Regions from separate parts of the Paenibacillus sp. NPDC058177 genome, predicted to be linked through region 2. Evidence: predicted binding sites of a transcription regulator. Region 2 holds the regulator's gene; each other region holds the start of a gene.
The links. The regulator LexA, encoded in region 2, represses DNA repair genes until DNA is damaged. The targets are predictions, from matches to a motif close to CGAACATATGTTCG.

Region 1 (7,370 bases), on a different contig from region 2:
ATGAGAGCAATACGGAGTCGGCTATCAAGGATTTTATGAATGCCAGCTTCACCATCAACAGGAGTGAATATACGAAGGCACTTGCAGTTCAGGCTTCCAAGCCTGAGGGTAGTCCGCCAGTCCCTGTCAGTGGTCTGCGGGGAGAGTATTTTAATAATATGCTTCTTAGCGGAATGCCAGCTTTAGTACGGACGGATGCCAATATTAACTTTGTCTGGAGACAAGGCTCGCCGGACCCGGCAATCGGTGTGGACTTCTTCTCTGTACGCTGGAACGGAAGGCTCAGTGCGACTTATAGTGAGGGTTACACGGTGTACTCTTCATCCGATGATGGCATTCGAATCTGGATTGACGGACAGCTGGTTATTGACAGCTGGATCAAGCAGAGTGGACAGGAGCGAAAAGGTATTGTTAATCTGATCGCTGGCAAGCTGCATGACATCAAAGTGGAGTTCTATGAGAATCAGGGTGATGCGCGGGCCGTGCTGATGTGGGAGAGTCCCAGTCAGGTCAAGGAGGTCATCCCGGCGGCGGCATTCTTTCTTCCTTAACGCAGGGCTATGTGGAATTCTCTATATAGAAGTCAACGAGGTAACAGCCCCGGAAATGATCCGGGGCTGTTTGATCTGCAACAAAGGCGTATAAGGTCAAATCTGTTCGCGATAGCTAATGTTATTAACAGTCTTTTCATCACGTACTGCTTTGCGCAGCGCATCCTTGACAGTATGGGCACCATGGATCTTGCGGAACCACAGCTCGGGCGATGAAGCATCATCGGAAAAGATTGTCAGTGTCCCGATACCGAGCATGCGATCCAGAATGGATTGGGATACTCCCAGGTCACGAATTCGGAGCAGTTCAATCTCTTCGACATTTTTACCGATCAGGCCTGTCTTTACTATAATTCTCTGGCTTGTAATCGTATAAGTAGTCGTATTAAGGCCCACAAGACCCTTCAGTCGGTCGGATATGCCCGCCGGCTTTCCTTCCCATAGCTTGATTTCCTGAGCAGGCGTCAGGTCTCGCAGCGTGCGCTCGGCTGTCGGTGAAGCTCCTCCGTTCAGCGCGGTCCCACATTCTCCGCAAAATTTAGCGGCCTGCTTATATTCTGTTCCACAGGCTGTACAATAAGGCATCGAATGAACCTCCTCTCCCCATAAACATTTGTTATATTTATTATTATACTGCCTTATCCGGTCATTGGTTGCACACATAGCTATGATGTATTTTTTTTGCATTTTCCCCCGATTTACATTAATTTCATTTGCACTTTACAATAACCGACATTATTCTGTTATGTGGGGGGAATGTAAACGATGAAACGAGCTTGGCTAATAGGGTTGATTGGGCTGGTTCTAACGCTCTCAGCCTGCAGCTATAATGATTCTGCTTCAACCGCGGCGCTGTCGGAGGAAGAAGTGCAGGAATCTGTGCAAAATTATTACAATGAAATGTCCAAAATTGAACAATTAGGAAAATCGTCGCGGGAGCAATTCAACAAGACGATCGCCGCGTACTCGGCTGGGACAGCTACATCCAAAGAAATGGAGAAAGCCATTGCTCAGTTCAAGGATACGGCTACTGATATCTCATCTCAGGCGAAAAAGGTTGAAATCTCCGACCGTCTGCCGGAGAAAGTTAAGAAGCTGCTGGATGAGGCTCAGATTGCTTTTCAAAGTGCCTATTCTTTAAAAGAAAAAGCTTCAAAAGGTGCCGATTCTGCTGATGTGTCCGCCGACGAATTCAACGAGCTTAATCAGAATGCAGATCTCGCGATGCTGTACGGAATCTCTAAGCTCAACGAAGCCAGAGTGGCTACTGGACTTTTGGAGCCGGACAAGGATGCTGACCCGAAGGCAGCCGCTGATTCCAAGGTGGTAACCGGAACAGATTTGGAAAATGTTAAACCATAAGATACCCTGCCCCTATGCCTGGGGATGACGATAAAAGGCGCTGCACAGCACAGCTGTGGGCGCTTTTTTGCGTGCGGATTGTCATTTTTTTCATATTGATTAAAGGACTTGACTATGGATATAATACAAACATACGTTCGTGTTATGTGGAATTATTAATTGAACCGAAGGAGGCCAGGCAATGGGTAAGAAGCTGGAAGGTAACGGATTATGGGAGAGCAGCCGGATGATGCTGCCGGAGCACAAGAACCGGATTATCAGCGATGAACGGGAGACGCTGCGCCGCATCCAGCCGGTACTGGATGAGCAGAAGCAGGAGGAGATTGAGAGCACCCTGGCGCTGTCACTGCGAAGTCATGTGTGCGTCACGGTGATTCTGTTCGATCCGTTCGAGAATGAGGCGGTGAGCGGCTTTGTGACCTCCATTCACACCCACTCGCGGGAGATTAAGCTGCAGTGGGCGGAGGAATGGAAGTGGATTCGTGTAGACCAGATTGTGGAAGCCTATATCGTTTAACATCACTACTGTCGTTCTTAATCAGCTTACAAACTCCTCTATTGCTGTGCTACAATGTACTGGCAATGGGGAGTGAGTGGAGGATGACTAGATGAAATTTATCAAAGGGAGCATTATATCTAAAATTATTATCAGCTTAATCGTAGCGACAACTGTTCCTTTCATTATTTCTAACTATTTGTCGTATCAGATCACGGGCAAAGCAATTAAACGCCAGTTAGTTGAGCTTAATCAGAATTCGATGTCAATTACGATGTCAGAATTGCAGTCTTATTTTCATGATTTGTCACTACTTGGCCTAACATACTTTTCTGATCCTGAGCTTGTTAGATTATTGTCAGAAAAAGACCCGCAAACCCCTGCTGAGAGTGTCTATATTGCGCAGAGGCTTGAGAAAATATATGCGAATTACAGCGAGATAGGTGCAGTTTCTTACAAAAGCGCACTAACAAACAAGCAGTTCAATATTCGAGATCATTATAATTCCATAGTTACAATTCCTGATTTTAAAAACCGTGAGATGTCTTATGCGCATACAGAGCTTAAGCAGCCCTTTCAAGTTACACATAATAATAGAGAACCCAGATTACGTGTCAATAAGCCATTCATAGATGTTTTTACTAGAGAAGTAATCGGCTTTACTACCTTTGATATTAAACCCCTACAAATCCGTAAGATGCTAACATCCTTAACGACAAGTGAGCAAGGCCCTGTATACTTATTTATCGGTAATAATCTGGAATTGCTCTATACAACTGCAGATGAGAGGGATTCGACTGAGCCGGCACTTTCCCAAACAACGTATCCGGAGACAATACAAAAAACTGGAGAAGCATGGCAGGCAGAACTTAATCAGAGGCTTCATACATCGCAACTACTTACAGATAAAGGGGAACTTCAAACTCCTGAAGGCAGTTATGTCTATTTGAGTAAGACAAATGAGAATGGCGCAATCATGACAATAGTTAGGTTTATACCTCTTTCATTTATTAATCAGGCACGTACTTCTGCACTTGGTAAAACTGTATCCATTCAAGTCATTTCAATTATTTTTGTTTCAATTTTGGCGGCATTCATCTCTTATTACATGTTGCGTAGGATTAAAATTATACTGCGGCACATTAAGAAGTTGCAGATGGGTAACTTTCAATTACAGCGTATGCCTGTACCAACAACACCGGATGAGTTAGATTTGTTGGAAATTAGATTGCATGAAATGGCTGGTGAGCTAGATGAGCTGTGGAATAAGCAATATCGTCATCAGCTTGAGTTATCACAAGCTCGTTTGAAAATGCTGCAAGCTCAAATTAATCCTCATTTTTTCTATAACACACTGCAATCGATTGGAACGTTAGCAATTAAATCTAAAGCGTACGACGTCAGTGATCGACTTGCTGAATTTGCAGCTTTGTTTCGTTATTCCATGGACATTGAGAATGAGGATGTTTCGCTAGAAGAAGAAATCGAACATTTACAGCATTACATGGTACTTCAGCAAGGCCGATATAAGCAAAAGCTTCAATTTGAGTTAGACTGTCCAGATGAGGCCAGATACATTCCTATACCTAAAATGACTTTACAGCCGCTTGTTGAAAATAGTATTATACATGGTTTAGAACGGGGAAATGGTCAAATTCATATTATTGTAAGCGTTGTCCTTACTAAGTGTTCACTGTTAATCAAGGTAATCGATAACGGAAAAGGCTTTACAGATCAGCAAATTGAACAAATCAAGGTTGGATATAATGAGCAGGTTATTGTATCGGAGAGACGGGGAATTGGCTTGTCCAATGTATTGAAGCGATTGATGCTCTATTATGGCAACGAATTTAATTGGTCGATTTCTAGCAGCCCCTTTAAAAAAACAATAGTAGCATTGTCGTTGCCGGTTGAATCATCAAGGGGGATACAGGAAGATGAAGTTATTGATCGTAGATGATGAAGAGCATGTACGTGAAGGTGTTGAGCTATCGATAGATTGGCGACATTATAACATCAATAAGATATTCATGGCAGAAAATGGGTTAGAGGCATTGGAACTTGTACGACAGCATCATCCAGAGTTGATAATTTGCGATATGAGCATGCATATTATGGATGGCTCGCAATTTTTAGAGAAGCTTCGGGAGGAAGGATGGACTTGCAAAGTTATTGTGCTAAGCGGCTATCAACAGTTCCGTTACACTAGGGCGACTCTGCTTGCAAACGGTGTAGATTACTTGCTTAAACCATTTAAAATTAGTGAGCTGGACAAAGCGATTCAAAAAGCTTGCGGTCAAATACAACAAGAGCAGAAAGTTTGGCTAAAAGAACTTAGCACTAATTTTCGATTAAATGAAGTGAATCATCTCGTTATGGAGCAACGTTTTTCTCGCTTAATTGAGGAGGAACAGGTTTCTAAAGAAGAGCTTGATACTTTTCTTACTACTCTTGGCATCAACCCTGATCATTTTTATGCTGTTACTTTTTTGCCTAGAAATAAAGATGCAGTTGTAAAGCAATATTATAATCGAGACGAGCAGTTGTTTAATTATTCGGTGAAAAATATTGTTAAAGAGCTGGTTGAATCACTTGGTAGCTGGTATATGCTTCAATATGAAGAGTTTATCATCGTGTTTATAAGTTCAGATTATTTACTTACTGATATAGAGGATACTATTCACAAATTACAGGATGCTTGGAAAAGAACTTTGCGGCTATCAACATTTTCTGGTTTCTATAAAATGAGTTTGACAGCTAGTAGATTTCAATTAGCATTGTCTGAGGAAAAATCGATGATTCTTAATAGTTATGTTTTTGGTCATATGAAGAGTGGACGAAAGTCAACAGCCATGCACTTTTTCATAGATAAGGAGCGTGTTATTTTAGAAGCAGTTCTTGTGAAAAATAAACACTATCTTTATAAGTTGGTCGATTCTTTCGAAATGGAGTTGGCTTCATATGAGGCTGTAAGCTTAAGAGAGCTTCAGCACTATACCATAGAAATCAACCTATTGCTCGTAAGAATTTATATACAATTGAACAATGATAGCTTTCATGAGACGATGCCGCTTTGGTTATCACAGTTGGAGGAATGGTCCTCAAAACTTAAACAAATTTTTAGTGATATGTTAGAATCAATCAACTATAGTAGGCTGGAAATAAGTAATCTTCAGTCTATCGCTTCAGTAAAAAATTATATCAATGATCATATGAAGGAAGAGATTACGTTAGCGGGCTTGGCAGAAATTTTTCATTTTTCTCCGCAATATTTGGCAAAAAAGTTTAAAGAAGAGTATGGCACAACGATTATGAATTATCTGACTCAGATAAGGATGGAAAGAGCGTGCTCATTGCTTGATCATACTGAGTTATCAATTCAAGAGGTTGCGAGCGAAAGTGGCTTTGAAGAGTTAAATTATTTCGGTAAAGTATTTAAAAAATATACTGGTATAGCACCTAGCGGTTACCGAAAGAAATACAAAATGTAACATACAACACATTCAATAAAAATCTAAAATACTTCTGCTTGAGTTAATAGTGGGAGTTTTTGGAATTGAATGTGTTTTTTTGTTTTTCGATATATGTATAAGAACTTCAGATTCAAAATTTACTCATTTAGGTGAATATCACGCCTGTCAGAGGGCAAATGATTATAGATATAATACACCTATAAATTAAATTCAAAATTGTAAGAGGGGGTTGCAATAATGAAGAGAAGTTGGGGTCTTGTGCTACTTACTGCTATGCTTTTCATTTTTTCAGCATGTGGCAATAATACAGGCGTTAATCCAAATGAAGGAACAGGTAATAGCGGAAATAAAGCTAAGAAGCTTGCTAAAATTACATTGTTTCAAAGTAAAGTTGAAATTGCCGGAGCACTTGAGAACTTGGCTTCTAAGTACAAAGAAGAAACAGGAAATGAAGTTGAGATATGGGGTTCCGCAGGTGATTCCTACATTACACAGCTACAAACAAAGTTAGCTGCTAATGAAGGTCCGACAATTTTTTCAGTGCAACAAGGTGTTGAAGCAGAAAAATTTGCATCATATTTCTATGATATGACGAATGAGTCTTATGCTAAGTACATCGTTCCAAACATGGCTTTAGAAATAGAAGGTAAGGTTGTAGGTGTTCCAATTGGGATCGAGGGATTTGGACTTGTATACAATAAAGAGTTATATGATCCGTCTACTGTAAAAGACACAAAGTCATTGATACAAGCACTTGAAAAATTCAAAGCTGATGGTATTAATGGTTTGGAGCTGTCTCAAACAGCGTATTTCTTAATTGGTCATATTATTAATACACCATTCGCATTGCAGAAAGATCCTGTGGCCTTCATTAAGAAAGTAAACAAAGGTGAAGTGGATTTGAAAACAATTCCGGAATTCCAGGAATTCGCTAAAGTGATGGAAGCTATTCGTGCTAATTCTGCTAATCCAGTTGAAGTAACGTATGATAAACAAATGGGTGATTTGGCAACAGGTAAAGCGGCAATTGTACACCAAGGTAACTGGAGTTACAGTATGCTTGCTGAATATGATGATATCAATATTGGGATGGCTCCACTTCCGATCGTTGGAAACGATAAATTGGAAGTCGGTATTCCATCTGGTTGGGTTATTAATAATAAAGCATCTCAAGAGCAAATTACAGCAGCTAATGTATTCTTAGAGTGGTTGTATACTAGCGAAACTGGTAAAAATACAATTCTTAATGATTTTGGTTTTATTCCAGCGGTTACAACGATCGAACCAACTGGGTTAGATCCATTATCACAGCAAGTTTATGAAGCAACACAAGCGGGAAATACGATTCCTCGGGCTTTGAATTACTTCCCACAAGGAATTATTATTAATGATCTTGCACCGCTAGCATCTGAATTCTTCCTTGATTCTTCAATTACACCAGAACAATTCCTTGATAAACTTCGAGATGTTTGGGTAAAAGCTGCTAAG
Region 2 (7,370 bases):
AAAAAAAGGAGGAATTACTCATGGGTCAATATGCTGGAGGATACGGTTTGGGCACATCTACTGCTGCAATCTTGGTTCTTTTCATCTTGTTGGTTATCATCACTAAATCTTTCTGGCTTTAATTTGATTACGTCTCCATGTTCAAGCCGTCAGACAATGTCTGACGGCTTTTTGCATTTCAAATCTGCTGACACTGGGAGCTTAACGCCGTATAGTCACCCGAGTTCCAATTGGAACCAGCGCAGCAAGTGTCAGCACATCTTGATTAAACATTCGAATACACCCATGCGAGACCTGATGTCCGATGGAAGAAGGATCGTTCGTCCCGTGAATGCCATAATGCGGCTTGGAAAGTCCCATCCAGAATACCCCGAATGGGCCCCCGGGATTGGGCTGTTTGTTAATGATCGTATAATCTCCCTCTGGTGTTGTGGTCAGCATGGTTCCGATTCCAACAGGGAAACCTCTGACGACAGAATCGTTGTCCAGCAAATAAAGCATCCGTTGTGTCAAATCGACGATAATTCGGTAATTGGGCATAGGATCAGCACTCCTTTGATATCAGGATATGTGCGGAGTAGGGGTGCCGTTAATGCGAAGAGTTGTTGAAAATAAGAAGGTTATCAAAGGGTGAGAGTATGAATAAACAAAAGACTGCTCCGCGTAACGGAACAGTCTTCTAAATAGAGTCATTATTGATGAGTTAGTGGACATCCCGGAACAATCCGATGACCTTGCCCAGAATGCTTACCCGATTCAGGCGCAGTGGCTCATAGGACGGATTCTCTGGCTGGAGACGAATATGATCGCGTTCCTTATAAAAGGTCTTGACGGTAGCTTCATCGTCTTCAGTCATAGCGACAACAATATCACCGTTATCTGCGGTTTGCTGCTGGCGCACAATGACATAATCGCCGTTCATAATACCAGCATCGATCATACTGTCACCAAGAACAGAGAGCATGAACACTTTGTTGTCACCAACGTAATGCGTTGGGAGCGGGAAATAGTCCTCGATGTTCTCCGTTGCGGTGATAGGCACCCCGGCGGTAACCTTACCTACAACAGGAACACGAGTAATCGTCTGGGCAAATTGATGGACATTCTCCGAGTCTTCCTGGCCAAGCAGTTCAATGGCACGCGGCTTTGTCGGATCCCTGCGGATCAGGCCTTTCTTCTCAAGACGGTCCAGATGACCGTGCACCGTGGAACTGGAGGCGAGGCCTACAGCTTCCCCGATTTCCCGTACGGAAGGAGGATAACCCTTGCTGCGGACTTCGTTACGTATAAATTCCAGGATCGCCAGCTGGCGACTCGAAATCTTTGACATCAGAATCAACCCCATATAGTAATGTTTGGGAAAATTATAACATAGAACTGTCGTTCGCACAAACATAAGTTCTAACGTTATCAATAGTTTAAGAGAAGCGAACAAGGATGAGAACAGTAGGGAGAATGGTATATTCAATAATTGACTAGTACGTTGAGGAAATGAGCAAGATCGGCAAGGGAAATAAGCACATCAGGATCATTTTTTGCAACCAAAAAGGCAATTTAATAAGAGGGGAACAATTGTTCGAAAATAGTATTGATCAAAACACATGTTCGTGTTATATTGTTTTTGAAAGTAAGAACAAGTGTTTGGAGGATGATGAATCATGTTAAAGTACAGTACATACCATAGCATCTATGACGAGGGTACAGAAGTTAACTCTGCAGGACAAACTTTAGGTTCCGGAATAATAAATAGAATTCAAGAAATCACCAAGGTGCTGTCGAAAGGATTAAGTCCGTTGTCTAGAACATTTAACTTCTATAAGATAGCTCTTTTTTTGCTGCTGATTGTTGCAGGATTTACTGTAGTAGGTAATGTGTTTGCTGGTCCCGTCAATCTTGCGAAGCAAGAGAAGAAGATTGTTGTTGCACCTGGAGACACACTCTGGAGCATTGCTCTCAAGAATAAACCGGCCAAGATGAAGACAGCCGTATATATAGAAGGAATTAAACGATCGAGCCAATTGACCGACAGTCATATTCGAGCAGGAGATATTATAACAGTGCCGTTATTTTAAGAACTTCATGATCATAGATAGGAACATCAGAGAGCTTGCAGGGGGTAAACCTTGACAAGCTCTTTTTCTCATGGCAAAGTTAGAATGAATTTATTAGGGAGGCGAAATCTTTGGATATAGATGTATTGGTTGCACGAATTAATGAACTGGCACGCAAGCAGAAGAGCGAAGGCCTGAATGAAGAGGAAACGGCTGAACGCGCTAAGCTCCGTGAAATTTACCTGGGTAACATCCGCCGTAATTTTCGGTCCCAACTGGATACCATTGAATTCGTAGATAAATAAGCGCTGAACAAGGAGCAGAGGCTTCGTATGAACCCTCTGTTTCTTTTCATAGATATTTCAGGATGACTAGGGGGAAATGACATGGCCCGTTCTTGGGAAAGAATGGTTCAACGCAATTCACAGCAACTCAATAAGCAAAGAAAGAAACAGGGGAAGGATGCTATTCATTCCGCGAACTCCACTACAAAGACCAGCGATGTATTCAAGGGTCGCAATATCGTATTGCCCGTTGCTCTCGTTGCGCTAGGTGTGCTGTATTGGATCATCGGCACTCTGGATCAAAGTGGAGGTAGCGTCTTCATGCACTGGCTAGGCGTTGGGTTGTACTTGCTGCTGGCAGTTATGCTGTATTTCCGTCGTCCTTTCCTGAAGGTAGAGCGGAACAGATTATCCACTATCAAATTCAACCGCGAACGTTGGCTGCCTGCTACCGATATTGAGAAAATCACAGTCTCGCGTAGTGCTGTCACGATTAAGTATAAAGGCAAACGTACCACTTGGATGTTCTCCAAGCTGATTAACCGTTATGACACGGCTGCGATGGGCGAACGACTGCAAGAATTCGGTAAGGTCAACAACATTCCGGTAGAGCAATTGTAAACAATAGAGAGCAGTTCACTTCAGGGAGAGGGAGTTACTTAAATGCCGATTACCGCTGTACTGTTTGATTTGGACGATACGCTGCTTTGGGATGAACGCAGTGTTGAGGAATCGTTCCTTTCCGCTTGTGAGGGTGCAGGAGACGCTGTGGATCCCCATGAGTTGGAAGCTGCTGTACGTAGAGAAGCCAGAGGTTTGTATGAATCCTATGAGACTTTTCCGTTTACCAAAATGATTGGGATTAACCCGTTTGAAGCGCTTTGGGCCAACTTCAGTGCTGGTGAGCAGCCTGAATTCCGTCAGTTGGAACAGCTGGCACCGATCTACCGCAAAGAGTCTTGGCGCCGGGGGCTTGCATCGCTTGGTGTAGATGACGAAGTCCTTGCTGAGACGCTCGCGGCCAAGTTTGCATCTGAACGCCGCAGCCGTCCTTATATGTACGAAGAGACCTTGCAGGTATTGGATCAGCTACGCGGAAAAGTGAAGCTGTTGTTGCTAACCAACGGTTGTCCTGCCCTTCAGCAAGAGAAACTGGACGGGGTGCCGGAACTGATTCCTTATTTTGATCATATTGTGATCTCTGGCAGTTTTGGCAAAGGCAAACCGGATACTTCGATTTTCGAGCATGCCCTTGGCTTGCTGGACATTGCGCCGGAGCAGGGCATCATGGTCGGTGACAAGCTGACTACCGATATTCTCGGCGGCTTGAGTACAGGACTTACGACCGTCTGGATTAACCGTACCGGTAAGGACAAAGATCCGGCGATTACGCCGGACTATGAAATCGGACATCTAGCGGAGCTGCTTCCGCTGGTACAAACTCTGTAAGGAACTTTTTTGTATAGAGCCGCCTCCTGAAGTAGATTTTCTACGGATGGGGCGGCTTTTTCTATTACTAGTATGTTAATGAAGCAGTCTTTCCTTCCTGAAAAAATGTAAATAATGTGTATAATAGAAAGAGAATTATTACACCGAGGGCTCCATGCAGCAATGTTTGATGCTATAAAAGATGAATAAAAGAGATTAACAAAAAGCGAGTAGGAACGGAAGGGAAGATTGGAACTGTAGGAGCGATGGCGTTCGTCTGAAAGCTTTCCGAAGGAAAGCTAGCATCGAAAGCATAAACTGTCACCGGATTCCAACCGCCATAAGCGGTACAAATGAAAGAATTCTGGGGACAACAGTGACCGAAAGTCCAAACTTCACCGGAGTGACGCCGAGCCTTACGTTCGTATCTTAAACTCATCTTACATAGCAACTCTAGTAATAAGATAACCATTATATCAGGAGGGCTTCAGATGTTGAACCCGAGGAAAACGGTCTCATTATTAGGTATTGTATTCACATTGCTACTGGCAGGCTGCGCCTCCGGAACAGGTGGGGGAGGGCATGCCGGTCATTCTGTAGATATGTCTATGGAGCCGATCAAAGTAGAACTGGACTGGAGTCCGGCTGAAGTTACAGTGAGCAGTCCGGTTACATTCGAAGCTACGGTAACCAAGGAAGGTAAACCTGTGGATGATGCCAGGGAAGTGCTTTTTGAAATCGTCAACAAAGAGGGTAAGACTGAAAAAATGGAACTAAAAGGCTCTTCGGCAGGAGACGGGAAGTACACCGCAGAAGGAACCTTTGCCGAGGAAGGGCTTTACAATGTGACCTCTCATGTAACCGCACGGACACAGCATTCCATGCCAAGCAAGGAGCTTTCCGTTAAGCCATTGCCATAATTACGATAGCATGACTTGAACAGCGATGAATCGGCAGAGACGGAAGGAAGACTTTCCGAATTCCCTTTATTCTGCTAAACTTACTCTAATGTTTTACTGGGGGGATAGGAACGTGGCTAAATATACACTTGCAGAGAGCTTACAGCAACGCATTTTGATTCTTGATGGCGCAATGGGGACCATGATCCAGCAGGTCCCGCTTACTGGAGAAGATTTTGGTGGAGAAGAACTGGACGGTTGTAATGAAATGTTGGTGCTTACAAGGCCAGAAGTTATTCAGACGATCCATGAGCAGTACCTGGAAGCAGGTGCTGATCTCATCGAAACCAATACATTTGGAGCTACATCAGTCGTTCTTGCGGAGTATGATATTCCGCAGCGGGCACGTGAGATTAACCTGGCAGCCGCCAAACTGGCGCGCAATGCTGTCGAAAAGTATGAGACTCCAGATCACCCGCGTTATGTAGTTGGTGCTATGGGTCCTACAACGAAGACTTTGTCGGTAACCGGCGGTGTCACGTTTGCGGAACTGGTGGACAGTTATGAGGAACAGGCAGTTGCCTTGATCGATGGTGAAGTCGATGTGCTGCTGCTAGAGACCTCACAGGATACCCTGAATGTTAAAGCGGGCAGTATCGGCATCCGTAATGCTTTTGAGAAAACCGGTATTACACTACCTGTTATGATTTCGGGTACGATTGAGCCGATGGGCACAACGCTCGCTGGGCAGAATATCGAAGCCTTTTATATTTCACTGGAGCATTTAAAACCGATCTCTGTTGGCCTCAACTGTGCGACCGGACCAGAGTTCATGCGCGATCACATCCGGACGCTGTCGGATATTTCATCATCTGCCATCAGTTGTTACCCCAATGCGGGTCTGCCGGACGAGAACGGGCATTATCATGAATCGCCGGATTCGCTTGCCCGCAAGATTGGTGCTTTTGCCGAAAAGGGCTGGCTGAATATCGCGGGCGGTTGCTGCGGAACGACACCGGAACATATCCGGGCTATGGTTGAGGAATTGTCGAAATTCCCGCCCCGTGAGCTGAACGGCACTCATCCGCCCGCTTTGTCGGGGATTGATCCAGTCTATGTCGAGGATGGTAACCGTCCTTACATGGTTGGAGAGCGTACGAATGTACTGGGCTCGCGGAAGTTCAAACGTCTGATCGTGGAAGGGAAGTATGAGGAAGCTTCTGAAATTGCCCGGGCTCAGGTCAAGAGTGGTGCACAGGTAGTTGACGTCTGCGTACAGGACCCTGACCGTGACGAGAGCGAAGATATCAAGGAATTCTTGGAGCTTGTGGTCAAGAAGGTTAAAGTTCCGCTGATGATTGACACCACAGACCCGAAGGTTATTGACCTTGCCTTGCAGTATTGCCAGGGTAAAGCGATCATTAACTCCATTAACCTTGAAGATGGTGAAGAAAAATTCGAGCATGTTACACCGTTGATTCATAAATATGGTGCTGCTATTGTTGTCGGAACAATTGATGAGAGTGGGCAGGCGATCAAGGCGGTCGACAAGCTGGCGGTAGCGAAACGTTCCCATGATCTGCTCGTGAACAAGTATGGTCTGTCATCGGAAGATATAATTTTTGATACGCTGGTCTTCCCGGTTGGGACAGGGGATGAGCAGTACATCGGTTCCGCGAAGGAGACGATTGACGGGATTCGCATGATCAAAGAAGCCTTGCCTTCTGTTCATACGATCCTCGGGATCAGTAACGTTTCATTTGGTCTGCCTGAAGCAGGGCGTGAGGTGTTGAACTCTGTGTTCCTGTATGAATGCACTAAGGCTGGACTCGACTACGCTATTGTGAATACCGAGAAGGTGGAGCGTTATGCTTCCATTCCCGAAGCTGAGCGGATCTTGGCTGAGCAACTGATCTACAATACTAACGATGATACGCTGTCTGCTTTTGTCGCTGCCTTCCGTGGCAAGAAAGTCGAGAAAAAGGAGAAGATCTCCAATCTCTCGTTGGACGAGCGTCTGGCTTCTTATGTGGTTGAAGGAACGAAGGAAGGTCTGATTCCCGATCTGAACGAGGCGCTGACTAAAGCGTCGCCGCTGGAGATTATTAACGGCCCTCTAATGGCCGGAATGTCTGAGGTCGGAAGATTGTTTAACAACAATGAACTAATCGTGGCTGAGGTGCTGCAAAGCGCGGAAGTCATGAAGGCTTCGGTTAGACATCTGGAGCAGTTTATGGAGAAGGACGAGACTGCGGTAAAAGGAAAGATCATGCTGGCCACCGTCAAAGGGGATGTGCATGACATTGGCAAAAACCTGGTGGAGATCATCCTGTCCAACAATGGTTACCAGATCGTCAATTTGGGTATAAAAGTACCACCGGAAAACATCATTGAGGCGTTCCGGCGTGAAAAAGCAGACGCTATCGGCCTCTCTGGCCTTCTGGTGAAGTCAGCTCAGCAAATGGTGCTGACCGCACAGGATTTGCGGAACGCTGGTATCGATGTGCCGATCATGGTCGGCGGTGCCGCGTTGACACGCAAATTTACCAAGACTCGCATTCGTCCAGAATATGATGGACTGGTGCTGTACGCCAAGGATGCCATGGATGGACTGGACATTGCCAACCGGCTCATGAATCCGGAGGAGCGGGCCAAGATTGAAGAAGAGGTTCGTGCCGAAGCTGAAGCAGGGGCTACTGTAGCGGTGA
Region 3 (7,370 bases), on a different contig from region 2:
CAGAAAAAGAGTGTCGAGAATGTCTACGGACTTTTCGACACTCTTATTTTTATGTGTGGAGACTTCACACGGAGGAGTGTGCTAAGAGCTAGAAGGAACGAAAGGGAAGAGTTGGAACTGTAGGAGCGAATGCGCCCGCCTGAAAGCTTTTCGTAGGAAAGCTGGCATCGAAAGCATAAGCTTTAGACAGATTTCAACAGCAATATAGTTTGAACTTAAAAATCTAACGTCCTGGGTGGGTGAAATCCTTCGTATACGAGGGCGTAACTTGGTGTATCTTGTGTAACCCGCGTTCGAGCTTAAGAGGAACTTTTATAACAGGAAAATATACCGTTAAAAAGTTCCTTTCACCGTATTTGTCATAAATAAAGGGAATTTCTCCCGTTAAAAAGCTCGTTTATCCCTCAATTAGCTAGTAATGAGGTGATTAACAGGAGTTTTTCCAGTTGTTTGTAGAAAAGGAGCCGTTTTAATGAAAATAACAGGAGTCATTCCCGTTATTCCAATCATCGTAGTGAAGACCGGGGCTTAAGTGAGAATCTTAAGTTCGTTTTATATAATTGATAATAGTTCTCATTTACGTATATAATGAACCCAAAGCAAGAGGAAGTGGGGCTAAGGGATGGAACATTATGCGAATATATACGGACATGAAAGAATAGATGCTAAAAAGACACTTGCCTGCGAAGGGTTCAGTCATACTTACCGCCTTGATGGAGGTCATTTCGAGATTAAGCCCCCGGAAGAGATTGGAGTTGGGGCCTGCCGCAGCCTGCTCACCCGCGGTAATATTCAGATGACTAACTTCAGCCTTACTTTTAACAGAGACATACAGGCTAACGGAGAGTTCAACTCCCCGCGGACAGAGCTGGTGTTCTGTCTTGGGCACGGAATTGAATGGGGTACTTCGCTGAAGGGAGATAACTTTGGCATTGATACAGGGCAGAGTGCTCTGCTGTATGGCGGCGTACGGGCTGAGAATTGCCAGTATTTGCGGGATGCCAATTATCGTTTTCTCAGCATGGATATGAGCCCGGAGCAGTTCAAGCGGATGACGAGCGGGCTGACCGAGGATGAACGACTCCGTTTTACCGGAAACGAGGCTGTGTTTTTCAACAAAAATAGAATTACGCCTGCCATCCGGCTTGTGCTGTCACAAATTTGGGAATGCCCCTATAGTGGAGGTGTTAGGGAACTCTATTTGGAAGCGAAAATGCTGGAACTGTTCGCCGTCTACCTCAATGAATCGTTGTACGAAGCGGAGCGGATTCCGCAAACTGTCCGCCTCTCCAAAGACGATATGGCCAGCTTGCAGCAGGCAAGGGAGATTTTGCAGCGGGATTATACCGAGCCGCCGACACTGGCAGCACTGGCCCGGAGCATTTGTCTCAATGAATTCAAGCTCAAAAAAGGATTTAAGGAGATGTTCGGCTATACTGTACATGCTTATGTGATTGAACAGCGGATGCAGCAGGCTCGTCATTTGCTGGAGCAAGGCAGCCTGACCGTGACAGAAGCCGCGTACCGGGTAGGATACGGAAATGCCAGCCACTTTGCAGCCGCATTCCGCAAAAAATTCGGGGTTCGGCCCGGAGAATATGCCATTCGTTCCCGAGGTGCAGGTCCGAACAGGACGGGGTGGCTAGCTGACGATGACCAAAATGAGGATTTACCCGGATTGCTCCCTTTTTGATTCATAATAATCCCATAAGGAGTAGAGCCGTCAGGAATCCAGCGGCTTCCGCATAGAGGTTTGACCACCACCTTGGGCCCCGCACCGCGCGCCGGGAGCCGCACACGGTGTGGGTTATAATTTGTTTGTTGTTACAAGAGCTCGCCGTATCTACCAGATGCGGCGGGCTTTTGCGCGTTTTACATAGAAAGCAGGCTGCGATGTTCTGCACAGAACACTTGTAAAACATTTGAAGATCATCCAAACGTATGTTCCGAATGGAGGGGGATATGGTATAATGTTGGGACGAGTAAGTGACTGTGAGTTACACTTTTGTTTTGCCATGGGAGGAGTCTTTATTTATGTCGATAACCTTTTTAACCGGACGCTCGGGCAGCGGTAAGACAACTAAAATACGGGAGTCGATATCCTCTCAGCTAGCGCAGGAGCCGCTTGGTGCGCCAATCATTGTGCTTGTCCCAGAGCAGGGGTCCTTCGGGGCCGAACGGGGCCTGCTCACTACGGGTGGTGCCAAGGGCAGCATCCGCGCCCAGACCCTGAGCTTTTCGCGGCTGGCCTATCGGGTAAGGCAGGAAACGGGAGGCAGCGCAAGTCTTCCGATTAGTGAAGAAGGCAAGAAGATGCTTATTTATAAAATCATTAGCCGCCGCAAGGAAGAACTGAAACTGTTTGGACCCTCCTCGGACCGTCCGGGCTTTGTGGAACGGTTGAGTCAGCTGCATACCGAATTGAAGCGCTGCTGTATCGGTTCTAATGATCTGAATGAGCAATTGTCCAGTATGCGTGACTCTATCGGTAACAGCCCCATATTGGCAGGCAAGCTGGAGGATTTATATATCGTATTTAGCGATCTGGAGCAGGAGATGTCACAGCTCTATATGGACGAAGAAGACCGGTTGGTTGAACTGGCCGAGCAGATTCCTTTGTCATCCTATGTCCGTGGTGCTGAAATTTGGGTGGACGGCTTTCATGGTTTTACCCCTCAGGAATTCAAGGTGCTGCGGGAACTGATGCTGCACGCCTCCAGCATGACAATATCGCTTACGCTGGACAAGTCCTATCCATCCGGCGGGGGGCTGCATGAGCTCGACCTGTTCCATCCAGCTGCAGTAACGTATATCAAGCTCCGCGGTATGGCTGAGGAACTTGGGCTTGAGGTTTGGGACGAGCCACTGTCGCCTCCTGTGTTGCCCCGCTTCAAAGATAGCCCTGTGCTCGGCCATCTGGAGCAGGGGTATGACCGCCGCTTGGGCTGGAAAGGCCAACAGGATGCCGTACAGTCCATTACCATTGGCGCTGCTGTCTCACACAGGGCTGAAGTGGAGGGGGCCTTGCGTGAGATGCTCAGACTGGCACGGGATGAGGGTGCCAAATACGGTGAAATGGCGGTATTCATGCGAAACATCGGCGATTATGAATCGCTGGTGTCCCCGCTGTTCAACGATTACAAGATCCCTTTCTTCCTCGATCAGAAGGTGAATGAGCTGCATCACCCGCTGGTAGAATTTATTCGCTCCGCGCTGGATGTAGTGAGACGTCGCTGGCGTTATGAAGATGTGTTTCGCTGTGTGAAGACCGGACTGCTTCTTCCGGACGACGGTAGCCTGACTAACGAAGACATGGACAATCTGGAGAATTATGTGCTGGCCTGCGGTATTCAAGGGTATCGCTGGACGGACGGACGTCCTTGGAGGGGCATTCCCAGCCTTTCGCTTGAAGGCGGCAGGGCTGTAGACGAAGAATTGTTGTCCACGATGGAGAAATGTAGAGCAGCCATCGTTGGCCCCCTGGGGGATTTTGAGAAACGGGTGAAGAAAAGCCGTAGCGGAGAAGACCTCTGCCGGGCAGTCTACACTCTTCTTGAGGATGCAGGTACCGCAGGCAAGCTGGAAGAGATAAGCGCCCAGGCGCTGAAGTCGGGAAAGACAGCTAGTGCTCGTGAGCACAGTCAGATCTGGAGTGCGGTGCTTGATCTGCTGGATCAGATCGTGGAAATGATGGGCCAGGAGAAAATGGAGTTTGCGATGTTCGCGGGTGTGCTGGAGACGGGTCTGGCCGAGCTGAAAATGGGGCTGGTGCCACCAGCTCTGGATCAGGTTCTGGTAGGCAGCATGGACCGGACGCGTACTTCGGGTGTGAAGTATGCTTTTCTCCTTGGGTTCAATGAGGGTGTCGTTCCGGCACAATTCAAAGAAGACGGCATTTTGTCCGAGGGAGAACGTGGGATACTGGAGAGCGTCGGACTGGAGCTTGCTCCGGGGGCTTCCCGCAAGCTGCTTGATGAACGCTTCCTGATCTACAATGCGCTCACAACAGCGAGCCATAAGTTATGGATCAGCTATGCGACTGCTGACGAAGAAGGAAAAGCCCTTCTGCCGTCTGAAGTGATTCGTCATTTGCAGCGGATGTTCGGGGGCAAACTGGCAGAACGTCAGCTTCCGGTTAGTCCGCCTGCGGTGTCAGATGAAGTGGCCCAGGCTGTGTTACCTCTGCATATGGACTTTATCGGGGATCCGGAACAAAGCCTACGCATTCTCATGTTGCAACTAAGACAGTGGCGGCAGGGTGCCGATATCCCGTCTTTCTGGTGGGATGTCTATAACTGGTTCGCTTCTGGTACAGAAGGGGAAGCGAAGAAGCTTCGCCTGAAGCGGCTGCTGGGCTCCTTGTTCTACCGCAATGAAGGCATTCAACTGAAGCGTGGAACCAGCCTCAGACTGTACGGCGGTTCCACGCTGCGTGGTAGCGTATCCCGGATGGAGAAGTTCTCGGCTTGTGCGTTCTCTCATTTTGCCGCGTACGGCTTGCGCCTCAAGGAGCGGCAGATGTACAGGCTCCAGGCCCCGGATATCGGGCAGCTGTTCCATGCGGCGCTTAGTGAAATGGCGCAGCGGCTGCAAGAACAGGGCCGTGGCTGGGCCAGCCTGACACCGGAGGAATGCCGGCGCGAAGCCGGGGAGACGGTGGATCGCCTGTCGCCGCTGCTTCAGGGCGAGATTCTTCTCAGTACGAAGCGGTACGGTTATATTAACCGCAAGCTGAAGAGTATTGTGGGCCGGGCTTCCGTAATCCTGGGTGAACATGCCCGCCGGGGCAGCTTTGAGCCGGTCGGGCTGGAGCTTGATTTTGGACCGGGCCAAGATTTGCCTCCCCTGCGGATTACACTGCCCAACGGCTGTGTGATGGAAGTAGTCGGGCGGATTGACCGGGTGGATAAGGCGGAAGGGGAGAATGGCATCCTGCTGCGAGTAATTGACTATAAGTCCAGCCAGAAGGATCTCAAGCTCCACGAAGTTTATTTCGGTCTGTCGTTACAAATGCTGACCTATCTTGAAGTGCTGTTGACCTATTCCGAGGAATGGCTGGGCAAGCCGGCACTCCCGGCAGGCACGCTTTATTTTCATGTCCATGACCCGCTGCTCTCGTCGTCCAACGGCATGAACCGCGAGCAGGCGGAGCAGGAACTGCTGAAGCGGTTCAAAATGAAGGGGCTGCTGCTGGCTGACCGTGAAGTCGTATCCTTGATGGACACTACGCTCGATAAGGGACATTCCGCGATTGTTCCGGTGGCAGTGAAAAGCGACGGGAGCTTCTACAGCAGTGCTTCTGTAGCCACGCCGGAGCAATGGGGTCAGTTGTTGTCCTCTGTAAAAGGGACCATAGCAGAGATTGGCACCCGGATTACAGAAGGGGATGTGGCCATCCAGCCCTATCGGATTCAACAGGAGACGGCTTGCACATTCTGTTCCTTCAAACCGGTGTGCCAGTTTGATGAGACTATTGAAGGCAGCGGATATAACCATCTCGGCAAGCCCGGCAAAGATGATATTTGGGACCTGCTGTCCCGCAAAGGAGGATTGACGCCGTGAATATGAGGCCAGCTATAGACAATAAGCCCGAAGGCAGCATTTGGAGCGATGACCAATGGCGCGCCATTGCGGAGAGCGGCGATGATATCCTGGTCGCGGCTGCGGCAGGTTCCGGAAAAACGGCAGTATTGGTCGAACGGATTATTCGCAAAATCAGCCGGGAAGAGAATGGCTTCAGTGTAGACAGGCTACTGGTTGCTACGTTCACCAAAGCCGCTGCTTCGGAGATGCGGCAGCGGATTCGTGAGGCGCTGGACCGTGCTCTGGAGGAAGATAGCGGGAATGAGCATTTGCGCCGCCAGCTAGCTTTGCTCGGAAGAGCTTCTATTACGACTCTGCACTCCTTTTGTCTGGAGGTAATCCGGCGTTACTATCAATTGATTCCGATTGATCCAGGTTTCCGCATTCTGAATGAGCATGAAGCCGAGATGATGCGTCAGGAACTGTTGATGGAGCTGCTGGAAGAGAAATATGGCGAGACCGGGGAAGATGGCGGGGACAGTGTGTTCGTGGCGCTAGCCGACTGGTTCAGCGGCGAACGCACGGATGACGCAGTACACGCGCTAATCCAGCGGCTGCATGATTTTGCCCGCAGCCATCCGTGGCCGGAGCAGTGGCTGCGCGATACGGCAGCAGATTTCTCGCTGCCGGATACGGAGAGCTTGGGGCACACATTATGGGTGCAAAGCATCCTCGCAGAGGCGAAACTAGCCTTGGACGGTGCGGCTAGCCAATTGCTGCAGGGCCGGAAAATAGCTCTGCAGCCGGGAGGACCTGCTCCATATGCCGAGAATCTTACGGCAGATCTGGACATGGTGCAAGGCTTGCAGGCCGCTTTAAGTGAACGGCCCTGGGCTGAGCTGTATGAGGCGTTCCGCGGCGTAAGCTTCGGAAAGCTGAAGCCGTGCAAGAAGGATGCCACAGATCCCGGGCTTCAGGAGATGGTCAAGGAGCTGCGGGAGAGCGTCAAGAAGACCCTATCCGAACTTCAGAATGCCCTGTTTGGGCGTCCAGCGGAATCCTTTCTTGCCGAGCTGCATGAAGCGGCGCCACTGATGAAGGAACTGGCAGAGACGGTTATAGCCTTCGGTGAGCGCTATCGGTTGGAGAAAGCCGGCAAAGGGCTGGTAGATTTCAGCGATCTGGAGCATTATTGCCTGCAAATTCTCCGTCACCCAGACTCGCAGCCGGGCCACTCCATGCCCTCCGATGCGGCGATGGAATACCGCGCCCAGTTCGATGAAGTCCTGCTCGATGAGTACCAGGATACGAACAGCGTGCAGGAAGAGATTGTTCGCTTGATTGCCAGGGAAGCGCCGGGGAACCGCTTCATGGTTGGCGATATGAAGCAAAGTATCTATCGGTTCCGCTTGGCGGAGCCGGGTTTGTTCCTGGAGAAATACCGCAGCTTTAGCAGTGCGGGAGGAGCTCCTGTAGGGTTAGCGGACGGATATCCGGCAGATGGGGATCGAGCTGGAGGAGATCCTTCGATCAGTAACTCTGGGGGAATGGTCATTGACCTCGCCCGGAATTTCCGCAGCCGGATGGAGGTCGTTAATGCTGTGAATATGATTTTCCGGCAGATCATGAATGCGACAGTGGCGGAGATCAACTATGATGAGCGGGCCGAATTAGTCTATGGTGCCGGTTTTCCCGGAACGGAAGGCAAGGAGGCCGATCTGTATTTTGCTCCGGAACTGCTGCTGATTGATCGTGGTGCTTCAGGTGCCAGTCAGTCGGAAGAAGAGCCTGGCGACGGGGAAGCAGCGCCGGAGAGCGAGATCATCGAGAGTGAGACAGCGCAGCTG

Region 1: a site for LexA is predicted at 2,040-2,053, ahead of ACFVU8_RS11585 (YolD-like family protein). Genes of this name have one in related genera too.
Region 3: a site for LexA is predicted at 1,935-1,948, ahead of addB (helicase-exonuclease AddAB subunit AddB). Genes of this name have one in related genera too.

Annotation. Positions count from the first base shown of each region.
Region 1 covers NZ_JBHVVB010000002.1:336,613-343,982, reverse strand. The annotation lists gene ACFVU8_RS11600 (glycosyl hydrolase) at 1-551, shown strand, start outside; gene ACFVU8_RS11595 (PH domain-containing protein) at 648-1,136, opposite strand; gene ACFVU8_RS11590 (hypothetical protein) at 1,317-1,913, shown strand; gene ACFVU8_RS11585 (YolD-like family protein) at 2,095-2,430, shown strand; gene ACFVU8_RS11580 (sensor histidine kinase) at 2,522-4,369, shown strand; gene ACFVU8_RS11575 (response regulator) at 4,347-5,900, shown strand; gene ACFVU8_RS11570 (sugar ABC transporter substrate-binding protein) at 6,120-7,370, shown strand, end outside.
Region 2 covers NZ_JBHVVB010000001.1:744,212-751,581, forward strand. The annotation lists gene ACFVU8_RS03515 (sporulation protein YjcZ) at 21-122, shown strand; gene ACFVU8_RS03520 (L,D-transpeptidase) at 202-540, opposite strand; gene lexA (transcriptional repressor LexA) at 704-1,330, opposite strand; gene ACFVU8_RS03530 (LysM peptidoglycan-binding domain-containing protein) at 1,659-2,072, shown strand; gene ACFVU8_RS03535 (DUF896 domain-containing protein) at 2,183-2,356, shown strand; gene ACFVU8_RS03540 (DUF502 domain-containing protein) at 2,438-2,956, shown strand; gene ACFVU8_RS03545 (HAD family hydrolase) at 2,999-3,784, shown strand; gene ACFVU8_RS03550 (FixH family protein) at 4,255-4,683, shown strand; gene metH (methionine synthase) at 4,772-7,370, shown strand, end outside.
Region 3 covers NZ_JBHVVB010000002.1:472,787-480,156, reverse strand. The annotation lists gene ACFVU8_RS12215 (helix-turn-helix transcriptional regulator) at 623-1,693, shown strand; gene addB (helicase-exonuclease AddAB subunit AddB) at 2,035-5,562, shown strand; gene ACFVU8_RS12205 (UvrD-helicase domain-containing protein) at 5,565-7,370, shown strand, end outside.